DNA from 4 places in the Pseudomonas sp. R2-7-07 genome. Region 4 is predicted to be linked to each of the others. Evidence: predicted binding sites of a transcription regulator. Region 4 holds the regulator's gene; each other region holds the start of a gene.
What was found. The regulator FliA, encoded in region 4, starts transcription of late flagellar genes. The targets are predictions, from matches to a motif close to CTAAAGTTTNNNNNNNNNNNGCCGNTAA.
Positions count from the first base shown of each region.

Region 1: the regulator FliA is predicted to act here: its motif matches at 1,289-1,316, upstream of flgM (flagellar biosynthesis anti-sigma factor FlgM).
Region 2: the regulator FliA is predicted to act here: its motif matches at 1,797-1,824, upstream of motA (flagellar motor stator protein MotA).
Region 3: the regulator FliA is predicted to act here: its motif matches at 2,116-2,143, upstream of C4J86_RS14165 (methyl-accepting chemotaxis protein).

Region 1 covers NZ_CP027759.1:4,312,923-4,318,046, forward strand. Annotated here, with positions in the region: gene C4J86_RS19740 (chemotaxis protein CheV) at 1-372, opposite strand, end outside; gene flgA (flagellar basal body P-ring formation chaperone FlgA) at 448-1,212, shown strand; gene flgM (flagellar biosynthesis anti-sigma factor FlgM) at 1,353-1,676, shown strand; gene C4J86_RS19755 (flagella synthesis protein FlgN) at 1,725-2,195, shown strand; gene C4J86_RS19760 (flagellar brake protein) at 2,292-3,041, shown strand; gene C4J86_RS19765 (MFS transporter) at 3,102-4,475, opposite strand; rRNA gene rrf (5S ribosomal RNA) at 4,869-4,984, opposite strand.
Region 2 covers NZ_CP027759.1:633,555-638,678, reverse strand. Annotated here, with positions in the region: gene motB (flagellar motor protein MotB) at 1-873, opposite strand, end outside; gene motA (flagellar motor stator protein MotA) at 877-1,728, opposite strand; gene C4J86_RS02635 (HDOD domain-containing protein) at 1,896-3,431, shown strand; gene rhdA (thiosulfate sulfurtransferase) at 3,489-4,304, shown strand; gene asd (archaetidylserine decarboxylase) at 4,321-5,124, shown strand, end outside.
Region 3 covers NZ_CP027759.1:3,106,200-3,111,323, reverse strand. Annotated here, with positions in the region: gene C4J86_RS14165 (methyl-accepting chemotaxis protein) at 65-2,059, opposite strand; gene C4J86_RS14160 (aldo/keto reductase) at 2,192-3,187, opposite strand; gene C4J86_RS14155 (LysR family transcriptional regulator) at 3,300-4,211, shown strand; gene C4J86_RS14150 (AraC family transcriptional regulator) at 4,208-5,110, opposite strand.
Region 4 covers NZ_CP027759.1:3,975,746-3,980,869, forward strand. Annotated here, with positions in the region: gene C4J86_RS18160 (chemotaxis protein CheA) at 3-2,210, opposite strand; gene C4J86_RS18165 (protein phosphatase CheZ) at 2,222-3,010, opposite strand; gene C4J86_RS18170 (chemotaxis response regulator CheY) at 3,029-3,403, opposite strand; gene fliA (RNA polymerase sigma factor FliA) at 3,571-4,311, opposite strand; gene fleN (flagellar synthesis regulator FleN) at 4,308-5,124, opposite strand, start outside.

The DNA of each region.
Region 1 (5,124 bases), 340 kb from region 4:
GGGCGGCGGATGGATCTCTTCCCAGTTCATATTGACGATACGTTCCACCGAGCGCACCAGGAACCCCTGGGTCTTGGTGTTGTATTCGGTAATGATGACGAACGGGCTCTGACGGTCCTGCAAACCAGCGGAGCCGGTAGCCATTGCCAAATCAAGAATCGGAATGGTTGCGCCACGGATATTGGCTACGCCGCATACCACCGGACTGGATTTAGGCATGATCGTCAGCTTGGGACACTGCAACACTTCCCGCACTTTGAACACGTTAATGCCGTACAGCTGCTTGCCGTCCAGGCGAAATAGCAACAACTCCAGGCGATTCTGCCCTACCAGCTGTGTGCGCTGGTTTACTGAATCCATTACTCCTGCCATGCCCAGACTCCTAAATCCCAGAGGTACGATGCGTACCCAACACTAAACGGCACGAGCTTTGCAATTTGCTTGGCTATGGATATTAAAATGACAGTTTCCCGACGTCCAAGCCGCCCAAAGTACCGCAGACTGCTCTGCGCCGCGATGGCGCTGCTTGTCTGGGGCGTGGGCGTTACGGCTCGTGCCGACAACGTCACCCTGCCTGATCTACTTATCGGCGTCACCCAGGGCTTTCTTGAATTCACTGTAGAAGATTATCTGGCGACCACCCAGACTCCGGGGCGCTATGAAATCCAGGTCAACCCATTGGACCCGCGTCTGCGCCTGCCAATGTGTGACAAGGAATTGACAGCCACCCTGGAAAGCCCCGCCCAGCCTATCGGTCGGGTAACCGTTAAAGTCCGCTGTGAGAGCGCCTCCCCCTGGACGGTGTTTGTGCCGGCCCAGGTCAAATTGTTCCGCGACGTGGTGGTGGTAGCGCGCCCGTTGAAGCGCACCGGCATTATTGGCTATGACGATGTTGTGCTGCGTGAGCGGGATATCAGCCTGATCAACCAGGGTTACTTGACCTCCCTGGACCAGGCTATCGGGCAGCGACTCACCCGACCAATGGTCACCGATCAGGTGATCACGCTGGTGCATCTGGAGCAGGCGGAAGTGATTCGCAAGGGTGACCAAGTGGTGATTTCCGCCAGCAGCGGCGGGTTGAACGTAAGAATGCCGGGGGAAGCGCTGTCCAATGGTGGTATGAGCGAACAGATCCGGGTCAAGAACCTCAACTCCAACCGTGTGATCAAGGCACGGGTGACGGCCCCCGGCCAAGTCGAGGTGGCGCTATAGAGACTGGAATCAATTGCCCGCTTTTCCTACACTGTGGGTTGGATGCCGCGCCGTACAGGTTTATTGTCACTAAAGCCTAAAGTTTGTTTGGGTATGGCCGAAAACATGGCAAGCGTCCACTACCCAGAGGTTTTTTTATCATGGTCATTGATTTCAATCGTTTGAACAGCACTCAGCCCTTACCAGGCAACACGCGCACCAACGGTACCAAGGACAGCGTAGAAGCCAAGTCCCAGCCCTTGCCCGCCAAGGCAGAGCAAGCAAGCGCGAGCCAGAGTGGGGAATCGGTACACCTGAGCAATGAGGCTCAACAGTTGCAGAAGGTCACTGACTCGCTGCGCGATCAACCGATTGTCAATAAAGCCCGTGTGGCCGAGTTGAAACAGGCAATCGCCGATGGCACTTATACGGTCGACAGCAACCGTGTAGCCAGCAAGCTGCTTAACTTCGAAGCCGAGCGCTAGGCAAAGGCCTGCGCTGGGCTTCTGGACGCTTAAAACCCAAGGCCAGCCATGCACCACGACGAACATTTGCTTCAACTGATCATTGATGATCTGGCGCCGACGCAGCAATTGCTCGAGCTGCTCAAAGAGGAATCCCTGGCCCTGTATGGCCGGGATATGCCTTTGCTCGAAGAAATACTGGCGCGCAAACAGTCGCTGATTGTGCTGCTCGAACAGCACGGCAAGAAGCGCAGCGAAATCCTCACCAGCCTGGGCCTGCCCGCCGATCACGACGGCCTGGCACAGCTGGCGAGTCATTCTTCGGTCGGCGATCAATTGCTGGCGCAAAGCAAAGAACTCAATCAGTTGCTCGCCCAGTGCCAGGAAGCCAATCTGCTCAACGGCCAGTCGATCCAGCTCCAGCAAGCCACCACCGCCAACCAGTTACGCATCCTTCACGGCGGCGAGCCACCGGCCCTGTATAACGCCCAAGGTTCCACTTCACGCCTGGTCAAGCCAAGCACCCGCAGCCAAGCCTGACGCCGGTTTACAGCGCGAGCTATCCAAGGTGCGCTACATACTGGCAAAATGCCGGTTCTTGCGTGTAGTCGTATTTTGCCTGGAGATGGAACAACTGTGTTCAACGCCCTTAATGCGGAAGATGCACCGCAGCCACCGAAGGTCCTCACCACGCCTCTGGAAATCGCCAGCACTTTGCGAATGCTCCAGGAAAGCCATGATCCATTGATCATCACTTTCCACGAACGCAGCCAACGCTTCCAAAGCTATCTGGTGGATATCGATCGGGATAACAAGACGCTGGCACTGGACGAAATGATCCCGCGCGATGGTGAACGTTACCTGGAAAATGGCGAGCCCTTCCGCATCGAGGGTTTCCATGATGGCGTGCGGGTCGCCTGGGAAAGTAACGGCACGCTGAGCATCAGCGAAAAAGATGGCCACCGTATCTACACTGGCAGCATGCCCGGCGAGGTGGTCTACCATCAACGTCGTAACGCGTTCCGCGCTGCATTGAAGCTGGCGCAATTGGTGAACATCGAACTGGGCGGCGAGAAGCTCAAGGCACCGTTCAATGGCAAGCTGCTGGATATCTCGGCCACCGGATGCAAATTGCGCTTTGAAGGCGACATTTCCGACCGCTTACAGCTGGGCCAAGTCTATGACCGCTTTGTCGCCGCGCTGCCGTTCGGCAACATGACCACCGCTGTCGAGCTGCGTTACCTGCATTTCGAAGACAAGATCAACACCACCTTCGCGGGTGTGCGCTTCCATAACATGAGCGGCCTGGTGCAGCGCCAGGTGGAGCGTTTTGTGTATCAACTGCAGCGCGAAGCTCGACGCTTCGACAAGGATGACGATTTTTAAGCCTTGGACGCAGCTGTAAAAAAACGGGCAGATCCTGATGGGATCTGCCCGTTTTTTCGTTCAGGGGCGTGCCCTGCTCAAATCATGGGGATGATCGTCCGGGTCCGTTGACTCCGGCGGCGTCTGCGCAGCCGGCTCGTCCACCGTGGGTTCGGGCTCTGGCTCAGGAACAGTGGCCTGCATCTGCTCCTGTACCACCTGCTCATCTACCCGTGGATCAAGGGCGGCCACCAACGGCGAACTGGACATGCTGTCAGGCATCGCCACGTGATGCAGCGGCGCATCGTCTACCTGGTGCAGGTTAGTCACCGCCTTCGGCCGAATACGCCATACCAGGATCAACGCACACAAACTGAAGAAGGCGTACAGCATCTGGCTGCCGAACAGCTTCATCAGCACGCCCGCCAGAAGCGGCCCGATACTGGCCCCAATGCCGTAAGTCACCAGCAACATAGCGGTCAGCGACACCCTGCGATCACCTTCCACATGGTCGTTGGAAAACGCCACTGCCAACGGGTAAAGACAAAACTGCACGAGTGAACATAGGAAGCCCGCCACGAACAGCATTTCCAGAGGGACCTGGGTCATGATCGCCAGAGGCAAAGCCGCCACTGCCAAACACAAGGCAAAGCAGCGAATCAGCAGTGCGCGGTCATAGCGGTCCGACAACCAGCCCAGCGGCCACTGCACGAGCAGTCCCGCGAAAATACAGGAGCCCATGAACAAACCGACCTGTTCGGTCGTCAACCCCTGCTGCGAGGCATAGAGTGGTGCCAAGCCGTAGAACGAGCCGACGATCAGCCCTGCGCCCAGCACTGTGCTGAGCGACTGGGGCACACGCTTGATAAAGAAACGCGGCTCCATCGGCGCCGGGTGCAACGGCGCCGGGTGAATGCGGCGGGTCATGGCCACCGGCACCAGACAGAGGGCGAAGCACAGCGCCACCAGCATCAGCAGTTCAAGACCCAGGTGGGGATGCATGACCAGGATCAGCTGGCCCAGCACCAGACCGAGGTAGGAGGCGATCATGTAGCCGCTGAACACTACGCCGCGCTGCTTGGCATCGGCCTGCTCGTTGAGCCAGCTTTCGATGACCATGTACTGGCACATCATTCCCAGGCCCACAATCACCCGCAGTACGATCCACGCCGGTAGCCAATCGATCAAGCCATGACCCAGCACGGCCGCACCGACGATACCGGCGCAGGTCGCGTAGGCGCGTATATGCCCGACACGCGCAATCAAACGGTGCCCGATCTTGCCGCCCAGCACCAGGCCAAAGTAGTTGGCCGCCATCAGCGCACCGACCCACAGGCTATCGGCGTTATCCGCCGCCAAACGCAAGGCCAGATAAGTACTGAGCAGACCGGAGCCGATCAGCATCATCAGGGAAGCGAAATAGAGGGCTCGAAAAGATTTCCAGATTTGGCGCATCGGCGTTCCGAGCGGCTCCTTGCAGTGAGGGGACAGGGCTATCGGCATGATAGTCCGCAGTGGTCGGGTCGGGACAGACGGCATGAGCCGTTTCCGGGATTATTTTGCTTAACCGTTCAGACGCTGTATGCGCGTCTGCGAGGTACATGAAGTGGAGATAAATATACAACGCACCATCTGTGAACCTTGATCATAGCCAAGGTTCGACTGGTCTTTGGGTATCTGCCATAAAAGGCCAGAATAGAGCGTTCTATAGGATATAGAGCCTTACCGGCACGTTCGCATTGGCGTCGGCGATCTCGCGAGCAGGCTTGCGTTTGCAAGAGGTGTGAGGGTTTCGACCGCCCAAAACAAAACCCCATCTGCTTTCGCAAATGGGGTTTCGGAATTTAATCTTGACGATGACCTACTCTCACATGGGGAAACCCCACACTACCATCGGCGATGCATCGTTTCACTACTGAGTTCGGGATGGGATCAGGTGGTTCCAATGCTCTATGGTCGTCAAGAAATTCGGGTACTGAGTCGTGGCCATGTGGCCTCGCTTCAGCAAATTGGGTATGGGATAGAAGTCGGTGTTTTGTGAGTATCGAACTTTCGGTTCATTGCGTCTTCACACACCGCAATCTGGTTGCTCTGGATTAAAGAG
Region 2 (5,124 bases), 2.5 Mb from region 4:
ACCCTGAGCCGGCTGTGGCGGTGGCGGTTGATCGCCCTCGATCGCACGCTGGGCCTTTTTGGTCAGCACAACGATGTCGATCCGACGGTTGATCGGGTTGAACGGTTCCTTGGGGTCAAACAGCTGCGATGACGCAAAGCCCACCACCCGCGCCACTTGCGGGTCCGGGTAGCTGCCAGCCACCAGCGCACGGCGGGCGGCGTTGGCGCGGTTGGCCGAAAGTTCCCAGTTGCCGAAGTCGCCCTGCCCCGCATAGGGCTTGGCATCGGTGTGGCCGCTGATACTGATCTTGTTCGGCACCGCCTTGATGGTGTCGGCCATGGCCAGCAGGATATCTTCGAAGTACGGCTTCAAGCGTGCGCTGCCGGAATCGAACATCGGCCGGTTGGCGGCGTCGGTGATCTGGATGCGCAAGCCTTCCGGAGTGATCTCGAAGGAAATCTGATCCTTGAACTTCAGCAGTTGCGGGTTCTCCTCAACTTTGGTCTGCAGCTCCTGCAACAACAGCTCGAGGCGTTCTTTCTCAACCTGTTCGGCCATGGTTTCGACCTTATCGCGCTCGATCGGGATTTTTTCCTGGGGCGATTCGGTCTGCACTTCCGGGTTGATGGTGCGCTCAGGCGCCAACTGCGGCGAGCCACCCAGGTCGATCACGAAGGGCGTGCCACTTTCCGAAAAACCAATCGGGTCCTTGAAGTAACCCGCGATGGCGATCTTCTGTTCAGGGGTAGCGGTGGACATCAGCCACAGCACCAGGAAGAACGCCATCATTGCCGTCGCGAAGTCGGCAAAGGCGATTTTCCAGGCGCCGCCATGGTGCCCCGCTGCGAAGCGCTTGACGCGCTTGATGATGATCGGCTGGTTGTTTTCCATGGCTTAGCGACCGCGAACCGCTTGTTCCAGCTCGGCGAAACTTGGGCGATGTTTCGGGTACAACACTTTGCGTCCGAACTCTACCGCCAGCGAGGGCGGCATGCCGGATGCCGAAGCCACGAGGCACGCCTTGATCGCTTCGTAGAGGTTGATCTCTTCCTTGGCATCGTGGGCCAGCGACGTGGCGAGCGGGCCGAAGAAACCGTAGGCCGCGAGAATACCGAAGAAGGTACCGACCAACGCCGCGCCGACGTGCATGCCGATGGCCGCCTGGTCGCCCTCGCCCAGGGAGGCCATGGTCACCACGATACCCAGCACCGCCGCGACGATACCGAAACCGGGCATGCCGTCGGCAATGCCAGTCACCGCGTGGGAAGGATGCTCCAGCTCTTCCTTGAGGCTGAACAGCTCCATGTCGAACAAGCCTTCGAGCTCATGGGGGGCCATGTTGCCGGAGGACATGATGCGCAGGTAATCGCAGATATACGCGGTCATGCGCTCGTCTTTGAGCACGGCCGGGTATTTGGCGAAGATCGGGCTGGCGGCGGCGTCTTCGATGTCTCCTTCAATCGCCATCATGCCTTCGCGGCGGCTCTTGTTGAGGATCTCGTAGACCAGCCCCAGCACTTCCAGATAGAACGTGTGCGAGAAGCGCGAGCTGAACATGCCCAGCGACTTCTTGATCACATGCATGGTCATGTAGCCGGGGTTGGCCTGGAGGAAGGCGCCAAAGGCGGCGCCACCGATGATCATCACTTCGAACGGCTGGATCAGCGCGGCGATTTTACCGTGGGACAGGACGTACCCACCGAGCACACTTGCGAGGACGACAATGATGCCGATAATTTTAGCCATAGGGGATCTGTACTTGCGCCGTCGGGTTCATGGACATAGTGGGTGCAGCTGGAAAACTCTTGTTCTACTTATCGGCAAAACTGCGCCAGACTATAGCCCGTTAAGGCGAAAAGCCAATTCAGCCCGTTCCGGGCGTGTTGAACACAAGTGACGATCGCGCCCCAATCATGGCTAATGAAACGACAGTTCCAACTGCAAAACCCGCCACACTCGCCGCCTGGATCAAGTGCCTGGACGACGTGCTGCTGCCCGTTCCCCAGGCCAGCCACGAGCGTGTGTGCAAAGCCATCCGCGACAGCCGCAGCTCATTAAGGGACATCGCCGAGCTGATGCAAGACAGCCCGGCCCTGGTGCTCAGCGTGATGCGCGAGGCCAACAGCCACACTCACGGCAGCCTGGCGGAACCGGCGGAAAACCTCGAAGTGGCGCTCAACCGCCTCGGTCTCAAGCGCGCCGAGGAACTGCTGGCACGCCTGCCTTCGGTGCCGGCCGATGAAATTCCCGTAGCGCTGCGCCAGCTGCTGTTGATCAGCCAACATGCCTCGCAGCAGGCCAACGGCTTGTTCGGCAACCGCCTGGCGCGTCTGTGGCAGGATATTCATTGGGGCAGCCTGTTGTTTCTGTCACCGTTGTGGCCGATGGCCGTCGCCTACCCCAAGCTCCTGGAGGAATGGGAACTGCGGGTGATCCACAAAGGCGAGTCGGCGCACCAGGTCGAGCAGCAATTATTCGGCGTGCGCCTGCTGGACCTGTGCCTTGGCCTGACTGCGGCCTGGCACCTGCCTATCTGGGTATCCCAGGGCTATCACCTGCTGCTGGGCGAGCGTCGCCTGCTGGTCAAGGCCTTGCGCATCGCGCGCGAAGACGACCCTCTGCGCCACCAGCAATTACTCGACGCCGACCCCAACCTGCGCCGCTGGCTGAACCAGCCGGCCAACACCGTATTGTTGGCCAATGGCCTGGCAATGTCGGCGCAGGAGTCCTGGACCTGTCCGCACACCGAGCGCTGGCAATACCTCACTGCGCTGTACCTGCAGGAGCCATTGGGCGATGTGCAGCAGCAAGTGCACCAACAAGCGGTGACCAGCGCGCGCAGCACCTTGATGCCTGACCTCTGGCACCCGGCCCTGTCGCTGATCTGGCCGTGGCATGTGCAAAAAGTCCATCGTGGCCTGTTGCCCGCGCCGCCGCCCACGGCCGAAGCACTGGCACTGTGGCGCAGCCGCTGCACCGAGCTATTGGTCGAGCCGAGCCGCTTTGCCAATGCGATGCACCTGACCACTTGCGCCAAGGAAGCCCTGGTCGCCAGCGGCATGCAACGCGTATTGCTGTTCATGGCGGATCGCGCTTTGAGCACCTTGCGTGTGCATCAGGCCGATGGCTTGCCCAGGGACGCTGCCAACCTGAGCCTGGATGTGGTTAACAGTACATTGCTGCAACGCCTGCTGGAAAAGTCCGCCCAGGTGCGTCTCAGCCCTGACAACCATGCACAGTTCGCCGCCCTGCTGCCACCGATCCTGCGCCGCCTGTTTACCGGCGAGCACCTGCTGTTGCGCTCGCTGAGCTGCAATGGCCGCGTGGTGATGCTGATGGTGGCGGACCAGGGTGGCGGGCCGTTCTCGGAAACCACCGTGCAAGCCTTTGGTAAAACCGCGCAATGCATCGAAAAGGCCCTGCACAGCTTTACCAACCGCAGCGCCTGATGCTTGCGCTACAATCGCCCTCCTTTATCGCCAACATTTGTGCCCAGGAGACCTCACATGCCTGACTTCTCTGGCTTGCCGCTGGTGATCGAATCCAGCGACCTGCAAGGTCGCCTGGATGCCGACCACCTGATTCTGGTGGACCTCACCAGTGCCGCCCGCTACGCCGAAGGGCATATCCCCGGCGCGCATTTCGTTGACCCCAAGCGCACCCAATTGGGCCAGCCCCCCGCGCCAGGCCTGCTGCCGCACAAGGCCGACCTGGAAAAGCTGTTCGGCGAGCTGGGCCACACCCCCGACGCCACCTATGTGGTCTACGACGACGAGGGCGGCGGCTGGGCCGGTCGTTTTATCTGGATGCTCGACGTCATCGGCCATCAGAAGTATCACTACCTCGACGGCGGCCTTCTGGCGTGGCTGGAAGAAAAGCATCCGGTTTCCACCGAGGTGCCCGCGCCAGCCGGTGGCCCGGTCAGCCTTACGCTGCACGACGGCCCCACCGCCACCCGCGAATACCTGCAAAGCCGGCTGGGCGCAGCCGACCTGGGTATCTGGGACGCACGCGGCCCGCTGGAGTATTCCGGCGAAAAAGTGCTCGCGGCCAAAGCCGGGCACATTCCCGGCGCGGTGAACTTCGAATGGACCGCCGGCATGGACAAGGCGCGTAGCCTGCGTATCCGCCGCGACATGCCGCAAATCCTCGAAGACCTCGGGCTGACCCGCGATAAAGAAATCATCACCCACTGCCAGACCCACCACCGCTCTGGCTTCACCTACCTGGTGGCCAAGGCGCTCGGTTATCCGCGAGTCAAAGGTTATGCCGGTTCCTGGGGCGAATGGGGCAACCACCCCGACACCCCCGTCGAGATTTGAAGCTTAAGGACACTTAATGAAAAAGCAGTTGTTTATCCTCAGTCAGTACTTGCTGCCGCACCACCTGCTGTCGCGCTTGGCCGGCTGCATTGCCGAGTGCCGTGTGCGCTGGTTCAAGAACGCCTTCACCCGCTGGTTCGCCAAGCGTTACCAGGTGGACATGTCCCAGGCACTGGTTGAAGACGTGACCGCCTACGAGCATTTCAACGCCTTCTTTACCCGCGCATTGAAAGACGGTGCGCGCCCGCTGGACCCGACCCCCGGCGCCGTACTGAGCCCGGCCGATGGTGCGGTCAGCCAGCTCGGCCCGATAGAACATGGCCGTGTGTTCCAGGCCAAGGGCCACAGTTTCAGCGTGCTGGAATTGCTCGGCGGCGACGCAGCGCTGGCGGCGCCGTTCATGGGCGGTGACTTCGCCACTATCTACTTGTCGCCCAAGGACTATCACCGCGTACATATGCCACTGGCCGGTACCCTGCGCGAGATGGTCTATGTGCCGGGGCGGATTTTCTCGGTGAACCAGACCACCGCCGAAAACGTGCCGGAACTGTTTGCGCGTAACGAACGGGTTGTCTGCCTGTTCGACACCGAACGCGGCCCGATGGCCGTGGTATTGGTGGGCGCGATGATCGTGGCCTCGATCGAGACGGTGTGGGCCGGGCTGGTAACACCACCGAAACGCGAGCTGAAAACCTTCCGCTATGACGAAGCTGCTCGCGCACCGATTCACCTGGAGAAAGGTGCGGAGTTGGGTCGCTTCAAGTTGGGTTCTACTGCGATCGTGCTGTTCGGGCCGGACCAGGTGCAGTGGGCGCAGGAA
Region 3 (5,124 bases), 870 kb from region 4:
TTAAACCAGGAGCTGTGAGAATAGTCCGACTCCCGCGCTTTGCACGGGAGTATTCAGGCGTGGATCAACGCACTTTGAAGCGCCCCATCAAGGCAATCACTCGGCCATTCGCTTCCAGCAGGCTGTGGGTATTGGTTTCAGTGGCATGGCCGCTTTCGACCAGCTCTTCTACCATATGTCGGATCTGTACCATGCTGCGATTGATCTCTTCGGTCACGGCGCTCTGTTGCTCGGCGGCCGTCGCGATCTGGGTGCTGAGGTTGTTGATATGGCTGACCGAACCGGCCATTTCATCGAGCCCGCTGTTCACCCGCGCGGTGGCATCCGCCGCCGACTGGCAGCTGGCCTGGGTGTTTTCCATGGCGGTGACCGATGAGCTTACGCCGGTGGTCAAGCGCGCCAGCATCTCGTTGATCTGCGAGGTGCTGGCCTGGGTGCGTGCGGCGAGTGCACGTACTTCATCGGCCACTACGGCAAAACCGCGGCCTTGTTCACCGGCCCGCGCCGCTTCAATTGCGGCGTTAAGCGCCAACAGGTTGGTCTGACCGGCGATGGCGCCGATCACGCCGAGGGTTTCGGTGATACGTGCGGCGTCCTGGCGCATGTTCTCAACGGTGTGGGTCGCGCTGGCGACCTCACCGATCAAGGCGCTGACACTGGTGGACGCTTCGCCCACCACCACCCGGGAACGGTCGGCGTGTTCGTTGGCGCGCTGGGTGAACGCTGCGGTTTCAGCGGCGTTTTGCGCGACGGTGTCGGCGGTGGAGCTCATTTCGGTGATGGCGGTCACCGTCTGGTCGGTTTCTGAAGCGTGGCGCACCAGGATCTGGTTGGTGTGCGCCGAGGTCTGCTGCAGCTGCGCAAGACCCGAGGCCATGGCGCCGGTGGCCTGGGTCACTTCGCCGATCATGTTTTGCAGGTAGACGATAAAGTGGTTCACCGAGTGACCGATAGCGCCCAGTTCGTCTTCGGCGCGGATGGTGATGCGTCGCGTGAGGTCGGCGTCGCCGGCAGACAGCGCGTCGATATTGCCCTTGAGCGCTTTCATGCGCTGTACCAACTGGCGAATGGCATACGCCGCGAGCAGCACCAGCAGGATCACCATCGGGATTTGCAGCAACGCCAGGCTGCCGAGCACGTCATTGCGCTGGGCGGTGATCAGCGAGGTGGGCAGGGCGGTCGCCAGGAACCACGGGGTGCCCTCGATCGGGCGCATGTAGAACGTGCTGGCCACGCCCTGGTTGTCAAACTCGCTGCGTTGCAAGGCCTGGTCACGATGGGCAAGGGCTTTGCTGACCTGGGCGGCAAAGGCCGAGGTGCCGGTCAGTTCGCTGATGTTCTTCAACACCACCGGGCTGCTGATGCGCGAGCTGTTGCTGATAATCTTGCCGTCGCCCTCGACGATCAGCATTTGCCCGCCGATGTCTTTTTCCTTGCTGGCCACCAGGTCATTGAAGAAGCCCAGGGTCACGTCGATGGTCGCCACGCCATAGGCGGCGCCGTCACGCTGGATCGCCATGGCGCAGTTGGTGCGCGGCTCCTGGCTGGCGTCGTCCTTGTAGGCGGCGGCCCAGGCGCATTGGCCACGGGGCGAGGCGAGGCCGCCCTTGTACCAGCTCTGGTCGTAATAGTTGGGCGCGGGGTCACTATTCCAGAAGGTGTTGACCGCCAACTTGCCCGAGGCGTCACGGTGCCAGAACGTGCTGTGTTTGTTACGCCCAGGCGTGCGCTGGTTGGGCAGCGGCCAGATACCGCCGCCGAATACTTTCAGCTCGCCGTATTGATCAACCAGGCCGGGCAGGACCTTGTCGATGGCGTCGCTGTCGAGCAGCGGAATCGTTTGCGTGATGGTGCGTTGCTGGGCCTGAACCTTGTTCAGTTCGCCCTGGATCTGTTCGGCCACTTCGCCGATGCGATTGAGTACCACCTGTTCTTCGGTGTATTGCAGCTTGGGTGCGACCAACTGGCCGATACCCACGACAGTCAACACCAATAACACCAGGACGAACAGCACCAGGAACAGGGTATAGCGAGCTTGGATGGAGCGCAGTGGGGGCATGGGATCGTCCTTACGAAGCGTTATTGTCGGCGCGGCTTTGTTAGAGCTTCGTAGGGCTATCGGCTTGGACGGTAGGAGCTTTAGGTAGGTGTGTGTAAGAAAGTGCCGACGCCGTCGAGCGGCGCCGCCAGGTCAGATATTGAGCATCGACATCACGTCCTCGGGGTAACGCATGCCGGCGGTTGCGTGCGCCGGGAAGATCGCTGCCAGCGCCGACACTTCAGTCGGCGTCAGGCTGATCGACACGGCCGCCACGTTCTCTTCCAGATATTTGCGCTGCTTGGTGCCTGGGATCGGTACGATGTAGTCGCCCTGCGCCAATACCCAGGCCAGCGCCAGTTGGCCCGCCGTGATGCCTTTATCCGCCGCCAGCGCCTGCACCTGTTTGACCAGTTGCAGGTTTTTCGAAAAATTCTCGCCCTGGAAACGCGGGTTGAATCGCCGGTAGTCGTCAGCGCCGAAATCTTCCGGGCTTTTCAGTGCGCCGGTCAGAAAGCCCCGGCCCAACGGGCTGTAAGGCACGAAGGCGATGCCCAGCCGTTGGCAGGCGGCGAGGCAGCCGTTGTCTTCCTGCTCGCGGCTCCACAGTGAGTATTCGCTTTGCAAGGCGCTGATGGGGTGGACCTTATGCGCCCGTTCCAACGTGGCGGCAGACGCTTCGCTCAGGCCCAGGTAGCGCACCTTGCCCTGTTGCACCAACTCGGCCATGGCGCCGACGGTTTCTTCGATGGCCACCTCGGGATCGATGCGGTGCTGGTAGTACAGGTCCAGGGTTTCAATGCCCAGGCGTTGCAGCGTGCCGTCGATGGACGTGCGAACGTACTCGGGGCGCCCATTCACACCGCGCAGCGCCGGGTTCGCCGGATCGCGCAGGATGCCGAACTTGCTGGCGAGGAACACCTGATCGCGCTTGCCGGCGATGGCCCTGCCGATCAACTGTTCGTTGGTGTGGGGGCCGTACATGTCGGCGGTATCGAGGAAGTTGACCCCCAGTTCAAGGGCGCGGTGCAGGGTGGCGATGGCTTGCGTGGTGTCGAGGCCGGGGGTATAGAAGTCGCTCATGCCCATGCAGCCGAGGCCGATGGCGGAGACGTGTGGGCCGTTCTTACCGAGTTGACGAGTGCGCATGGTTCAGCTCCTTGGATGAAGGCGCCTATTGTCGCCCTCGACAAAACCTGGATAAACCGGCTAAAAGCACTATCACTATTTGGAAATTCTTAATAATCCTCAGAGGCTCACCGTGGACCGTTTCAATGCCATGCGCGTTTTCACCCGGATTGTGGAGTTGGGCGGGTTCGCCAAGGCGGCGGACAGCCTGCAACTGCCGCGCGCCTCGGTGACCGTGCTGATCAAGCAACTGGAGGCACACCTCGGTGTGCAACTGCTGCAACGCACCACGCGCCAGGTCAACCCGACCCTCGACGGTGCGGCGTACTACGAGCGCTGCGTGCAGTTGCTCACGGACCTGGAGGAAACCGAGGCGGTGTTTTCCTCGCGCCGGCAAAACCCGCGAGGCAGGCTGAGCATCGATATGCCGTCGGGCATTGGCCGTCTGATCGTGATTCCGGCGCTGCCGACGTTCACCGCGCTGTACCCGCAGATCGAGCTGGATATCGGACTCAATGATCGCCCGGTGGACTTGATCCGCGAAGGGGTCGATTGCGTGCTGCGCGGTGGCCTGGCGTTGGACGAATCGCTGGTGGCGCGACCGCTGGCGATGATGGACCAGTTGACCCTGGCCAGCCCCGCGTACCTGCAGCGCATGGGTGTGCCCACCAGCCTGGACGACCTGGCCCGGCATCAGATGATCGAGTACGTCTCCAGCGCCAGCGGCAAGCGCTTTGGCCTTGAATTCCAGCTCGGCACCGAACTGCGCACGGTCAACTTGGCGAAGCTGGTCGCGGTAAACAGCTCCGATGGGTATTTCGCCGCCTGTGAAGCCGGCTACGGGCTGATCCAGGCGCCGCATTATCACGCCATGGAGCAACTGGCCGAGGGCACGTTGGTGGAGGTATTGCCGCAAGTGGCGGTGCCGACCATGGCGCTGACTGCGCTGTACCCGCCGCATCGTCAGCTGTCCCTGCGGGTGCGCGTGTTTGTCGATTGGCTGGTGCAGCTGTGCGCCGCGCCGGGCAATGGCTTGCGGCGCTAGCTTTGCGCGCGGCGGTAGGCGCCCGGTTGTTGCCCGGTGACTTTATGAAAGGCGCGGGTAAACGCCGCCACCGATTGATAGCCCACCGCCAGCGATGCATCGGCCACGGTCTGGTCTGCCTTGAACAACTGGCAGGCGTGGCGCATGCGCATCATCAACAACACCTGGCCGGGTGATTGTCCGCACAGTTCATTGAAACGCTTGAAAAACGCCGAGCGTGACAGCCCGGTGCAGGCGGCCATGCTCTCCAGCGTCCAGTTTTCGGCCGGGCGTGCAATCAGCTGTTCCAACAAATTGGAAAATGCCGGGTGCCGAGCGAGTGCCGCCAGACCGCCCAATTCGCGGTTATCCAGCACTTGTTGACGCAGCACATACAAAAACAACAGATGGCACAGCCGTTCGAGCATGGCCGAGGAGGGCGCCGGCTGGCGCTCGCACTCTTGCAGGATCAGTTCGAACAGATTGCGCGCGGCAGTCAACGACGGGTCGCCGGCGCGCAGGATAATCCAGGCGGGCAGGTTGTCGACGATCATCGCCGACAGCCCGGACTGGAAATGAAAGAAGCCGCAGACAAGACCCACACCGTCCGTGGCGTTGTTGTCGAGCGCCAGCATCGGGCGGCGCGGGCATTCCTGCGCGCCCTGCGCAGTGTCTGCACCGGACAGCCGATATTCCAGGTCGCGCAGCAGGAATACCGCATCGCCGTTGTTCAGGTACTGCGCAGGCTGGCCGTGGATGTGCAGCCAGCATTCGCCTTGCACAATCAAATGAAAACTCGCCCTGGCCAGCCCATGGGTGCTCGCGTGCCAGTCGCCGCAATAGCGGCCGACGTGGAACAGGCTAGTGTTGAGTTCAAGGCTGTCTAATAACCAATCGACGAGCGCGCTGGACGAATTCATCTAATGAAAAGACT
Region 4 (5,124 bases):
AATCAAATACGCCGTGCGGCGTAACGCTTGAGCATGCTCGGAACATCGAGAATCAACGCGATGCGACCGTCACCGGTGATGGTCGCGCCAGACATGCCGGGGGTCCCCTGCAGCATTTTGCCCAACGGCTTGATGACCACTTCTTCCTGGCCCACCAGTTGGTCGACCACAAAGCCGATGCGCTGGGTGCCCACCGACAGAATCACCACATGGCCCTCGCGCTGCTCTTCATGCTTGGCCGATGCCACCAGCCAACGTTTGAGGTAGAACAGCGGCAGGGCCTTGTCACGCACGATCACCACTTCCTGGCCGTCCACCACGTTGGTGCGCGACAGGTCGAGGTGGAAGATCTCGTTGACGTTGACCAGCGGGAAGGCGAAGGCCTGGTTGCCCAGCATCACCATCAGGGTTGGCATGATCGCCAGGGTCAACGGCACCTTGATGACGATTTTCGAGCCCTGGCCCTTGGTCGAGTAGATATTGATCGAGCCATTGAGCTGGCTGATCTTGGTCTTCACCACGTCCATGCCGACGCCACGGCCGGACACGTCGGAGATCTCGGTCTTGGTCGAGAAGCCGGGGGCGAAGATCAGGTTGTAGCACTCGGTGTCGGTGAGGCGATCGGCGGCGTCCTTGTCCATCACGCCGCGCTTGACCGCGATATTGCGCAAAATCGCCGGGTCCATGCCTTTGCCGTCATCGGTGATCGACAGCAGGATATGGTCGCCCTCTTGTTCCGCCGCCAGGATCACCTTGCCGCCCCGCGATTTGCCCGAGGCTTCGCGTTCTTCCGGGGTTTCCACGCCGTGGTCGACGGCGTTGCGTACCAAGTGGACCAGCGGGTCGGCCAGGGCCTCGACGAGGTTCTTGTCGAGGTCGGTTTCTTCGCCCACCAGTTCCAGGTTGATTTCTTTCTTGAGCTGGCGCGCCAGGTCGCGCACCAGGCGCGGGAAACGGCCGAAGACTTTCTTGATCGGCTGCATCCGCGTTTTCATCACGGCGGTTTGCAGGTCGGCGGTGACCACATCGAGGTTCGACACGGCCTTCTGCATGGCTTCATCGCCACTGTTCAGGCCCAGGCGCACCAGGCGGTTACGCACCAGCACCAGCTCGCCGACCATGTTCATGATGTCGTCCAGGCGCGCAGTGTCTACGCGCACCGTGGTTTCGGCTTCAGTGGCAGGTTTATCGGCAACCGGCGCAGCGGCAGGACGCGCCGGAGCTGGCGCGGCAGCCGGTGCAGGCGCTGGCTTGGCGACCGGCGCTGCGGCTTTGGCGGCGGCAACCGGTGCGGCTGTAGCGACCGCTGCGGCGGCGGCCGGAGCCGGGGCCACTTCGGTGAACTTGCCTTTGCCGTGCAACTCGTCCAGCAAAGCCTCGAACTCGTTATCCGAAATCAACCCGTCACCGGCAGGTGCTGCACTGGCCGCCGGAGCGACGGCGGCAGTGGCAGCGACCTGCGGCAAGGCTTCGGCGACGAACGTGCCTTTGCCATGCAGTTGGTCGAGCAGCGCCTCGAATTCGTCGTCGGTAATATCGGTACTGGCGTTGGCCGCCGGTGCCGCTGGCGCAGCCGCCGGTGCCACGGCGTCGGCCGCGAACTGGCCCTTGCCATGCAACTGATCGAGCAGGGATTCGAATTCTGCGTCGGTAATGTCTTCGCTGGTCGGTGTGGCAACCGGCGCCGTTGCAGCCGGTGCTTCAGCCTCGGCCTTGACCGCATTGAGCGAGTCGAGCAGTTGCTCGAACTCGCTGTCGGTCACATCCGCCTCGGCTTCCACCACTGGCTCAGGCACGGCTTGCACAGCCGGTGCTTGCGCAGCCGGTTCGGCCAGGCGCGCCAGGGCGGCCAGCAGTTCCGGCGTGGCGGCGGTGACCGGTGCACGTTCACGCACCTGGCTGAACATGGCGTTGACCGCATCCAGTGCTTCGAGAATCACGTCCATTAATTCCGAGTCAACCTGACGCTCACCCTTGCGCAGGATGTCGAACACGTTCTCGGCGATGTGACAGCACTCCACCAGCTCATGGAGCTGGAGGAAGCCGGCGCCCCCTTTTACAGTGTGAAAACCGCGAAAAATTGCATTGAGCAGGTTCGCATCATCCGGACGGCTTTCCAGCTCGACCAGTTGTTCGGACAGTTGCTCTAAAATTTCGCCGGCCTCTACAAGGAAATCCTGAAGGATTTCTTCATCGGCGCCGAAGCTCATGTGGGTGCTCCTTAGAAGCCTAAACTGGACAGCAAATCGTCTACGTCATCTTGACCGGATACGACGTCTTCACGTTTATCGGCATGAATCTGCGGACCTTCACCCTTGGCGAGGTGTTTTTGTGGATCTTTTTCCGAGAGGATCGCTTCGCGGTCATGTTCGATGCCGGCAAAACGGTCGACCTGGCCGGCCATCAGCACCAGTTTGAGCAGGTTGCTTTCCACTTCGGTGACCAGTTGGGTCACACGCTTGATCACTTGACCGGTGAGGTCCTGGTAATCCTGGGCGAGCAGAATGTCGTTGAGGTTGCCGGCCACCGTGCGGTTTTCCTGTTCGCTGCGCGACAGAAAACCGTCGACCCGACGCGCCAGTTCACGGAACTCTTCAGCCCCCACTTCGCGGCGCATGAAGCGGCCCCAGTCAACGCTCAAGGCCTGGGCTTCATTGGCCATGCCATTGACCAGAGGCGTGGCGTTTTCCACCAGGTCCATGGTGCGGTTGGCCGCCGCCTCGGTCAGCCTGACCACATAGGACAGGCGTTCGGTGGCATCGGTGATCTGGGAAATTTCTTCGGCCTGGGGCATGCGCGGGTCAATCTGGAAATTGACGATCGCACTGTGCAGCTCACGCGTGAGCTTGCCCACTTCCTGGTACAGGCCGCGGTCACGGGTCTGGTTAAGCTCATGGATCAACTGCACCGCATCGCCGAACTGGCCCTTTTCAAGGCATTCGACCAACTGGTGAGCATGTTTTTTCAGGGTCGACTCAAAATCGCCCTGTGACGTTTCGTTATGGTCCATAGCTCCCCCGTGGCAGCATCAATGGCCGATGCGTTCGAAGATTTTTTCGATCTTCTCTTTCAAGGCCAGGGCAGTGAATGGCTTGACCACATAGCCGTTTACCCCGGCTTGGGCGGCTTCGATGATCTGTTCACGCTTGGCTTCGGCGGTCACCATCAACACCGGCAGGCTGCGCAGTTTTTCATCGGCGCGCACATGACGCAGCAAGTCGATGCCGGTCATGCCGGGCATGTTCCAGTCGGTTACCAGAAAGTCGATGCTCCCGCTGTTGAGGATCGGAATCGCCGTAATGCCGTCGTCCGCCTCGACCGTGTTAGTGAACCCAAGGTCACGCAACAGGTTTTTTATGATCCGCCGCATCGTTGAGAAGTCATCAACGATGAGGATTTTCATGTTCTTGTCCAATTCGACCTCCAAGCAGTCTTAAACGCGCCCAGCACCTGGACGCGCCACTTCAATCAACAGGCGTTACACAAAAAGGACTGCCCAGGGCACCACGGAGCGAACCCGCGAAGGCCGAAACCTTCGCGGTAGCGTCTGCAGTGTCCCCACACTGCCTGTCAGCGCGCGCGCCACTCTCCCAACCGCCCCCGCAAGCGGGCCGCGCACTGGCTATGCAACTGGCTGACACGCGATTCGCTGACCCCCAGGACCTCACCGATTTCCTTGAGGTTCAGCTCCTCGTCGTAGTACAGCGCCAACACCAGGCGCTCGCGCTCCGGCAAATTGGCAATGGCCTCCGCCAGCGCTCCCTGGAAACGTTCATCTTCCAGATCGCGCGACGGTTCCATATGCGCGCTCGCGCCGTCCTCGTGCAGCCCTTCGTGTTCGCCGTCCTGCAACAGGTCGTCGAAACTGAACAGGCGGCTGCCCAAGGTATCGTTCAAAATCCCGTAATAATCGTCGAGACTCAATTGGAGTTCGGCCGCAACTTCATGATCTTTAGCGTCACGACCGGTTTTTGCTTCAATTGCACGAATTGCGTCACTGACCATGCGCGTATTGCGGTGTACCGAACGCGGCGCCCAATCCCCTTTACGCACTTCATCGAGCATCGCGCCACGGATACGGATACCCGCATACGTCTCGAAACTCGCCCCTTTGCTCGCGTCGTATTTAGTCGACACTTCGAGCAGGCCGATCATCCCGGCCTGGATCAGGTCTTCCACCTGCACGCTGGCGGGCAGGCGCGCCAGCAGGTGATAGGCAATGCGCTTGACCAGTGGCGCATAGCGCTCGATCAACTCGCCCTGGCTGTCACGGGCCGACTTTTTGTAAAGGTTGTAGCCGCTGGATGTCATAGCACAGGCCCTGCGCTCGTCTGATGCACCAATCGCTCGACAAAAAACTCCAGATGCCCCCGAGGGTTGGCAGGCAACGGCCAGGTATCGACCTTCTGGGCTATCGCCTTGAACGCCAGTGCGCACTTGGAACGAGGGAACGCTTCGTAGACCGCACGCTGCTTTTGCACGGCCTTGCGCACACACTCGTCATAGGGAACTGCACCGACGTATTGTAAGGCGACATCGAGGAAACGATCCGTGACCTTGGTCAACTTGGCGAACAGGTTGCGCCCTTCCTGCGGACTCTGGGCCATGTTGGCCAGCACGCGGAAGCGGTTCATGCCGTAGTCACGGTTAAGCAGTTTGATCAGAGCGTAGGCGTCGGTGATCGAAGTGGGTTCGTCGCAGACCACCAGCAGCACTTCTTGCGCGGCGCGTACGAAGCTGACCACCGACTCGCCGATCCCGGCGGCGGTGTCGATCACCAGCACGTCGAGGTTGTCGCCGATATCGCTGAAAGCCTGGATCAGGCCGGCATGCTGCGCCGGGCTCAGGTGCACCATGCTCTGGGTGCCCGAGGCGGCCGGCACGATGCGGATACCACCGGGGCCCTGGAGCAGCACATCGCGTAGCTCACAGCGGCCTTCGATCACATCGGCGAGCGTGTGTTTGGGTGTCAGCCCCAGCAGAACGTCCACGTTCGCCAGGCCCAGGTCAGCATCCAGCAGCATGACGCGACGGCCAAGCTCTGCCAGGGCCAGGGACAAATTCACTGACACGTTAGTTTTGCCGACGCCACCTTTGCCGCCGGTCACCGCGATCACCTGTACG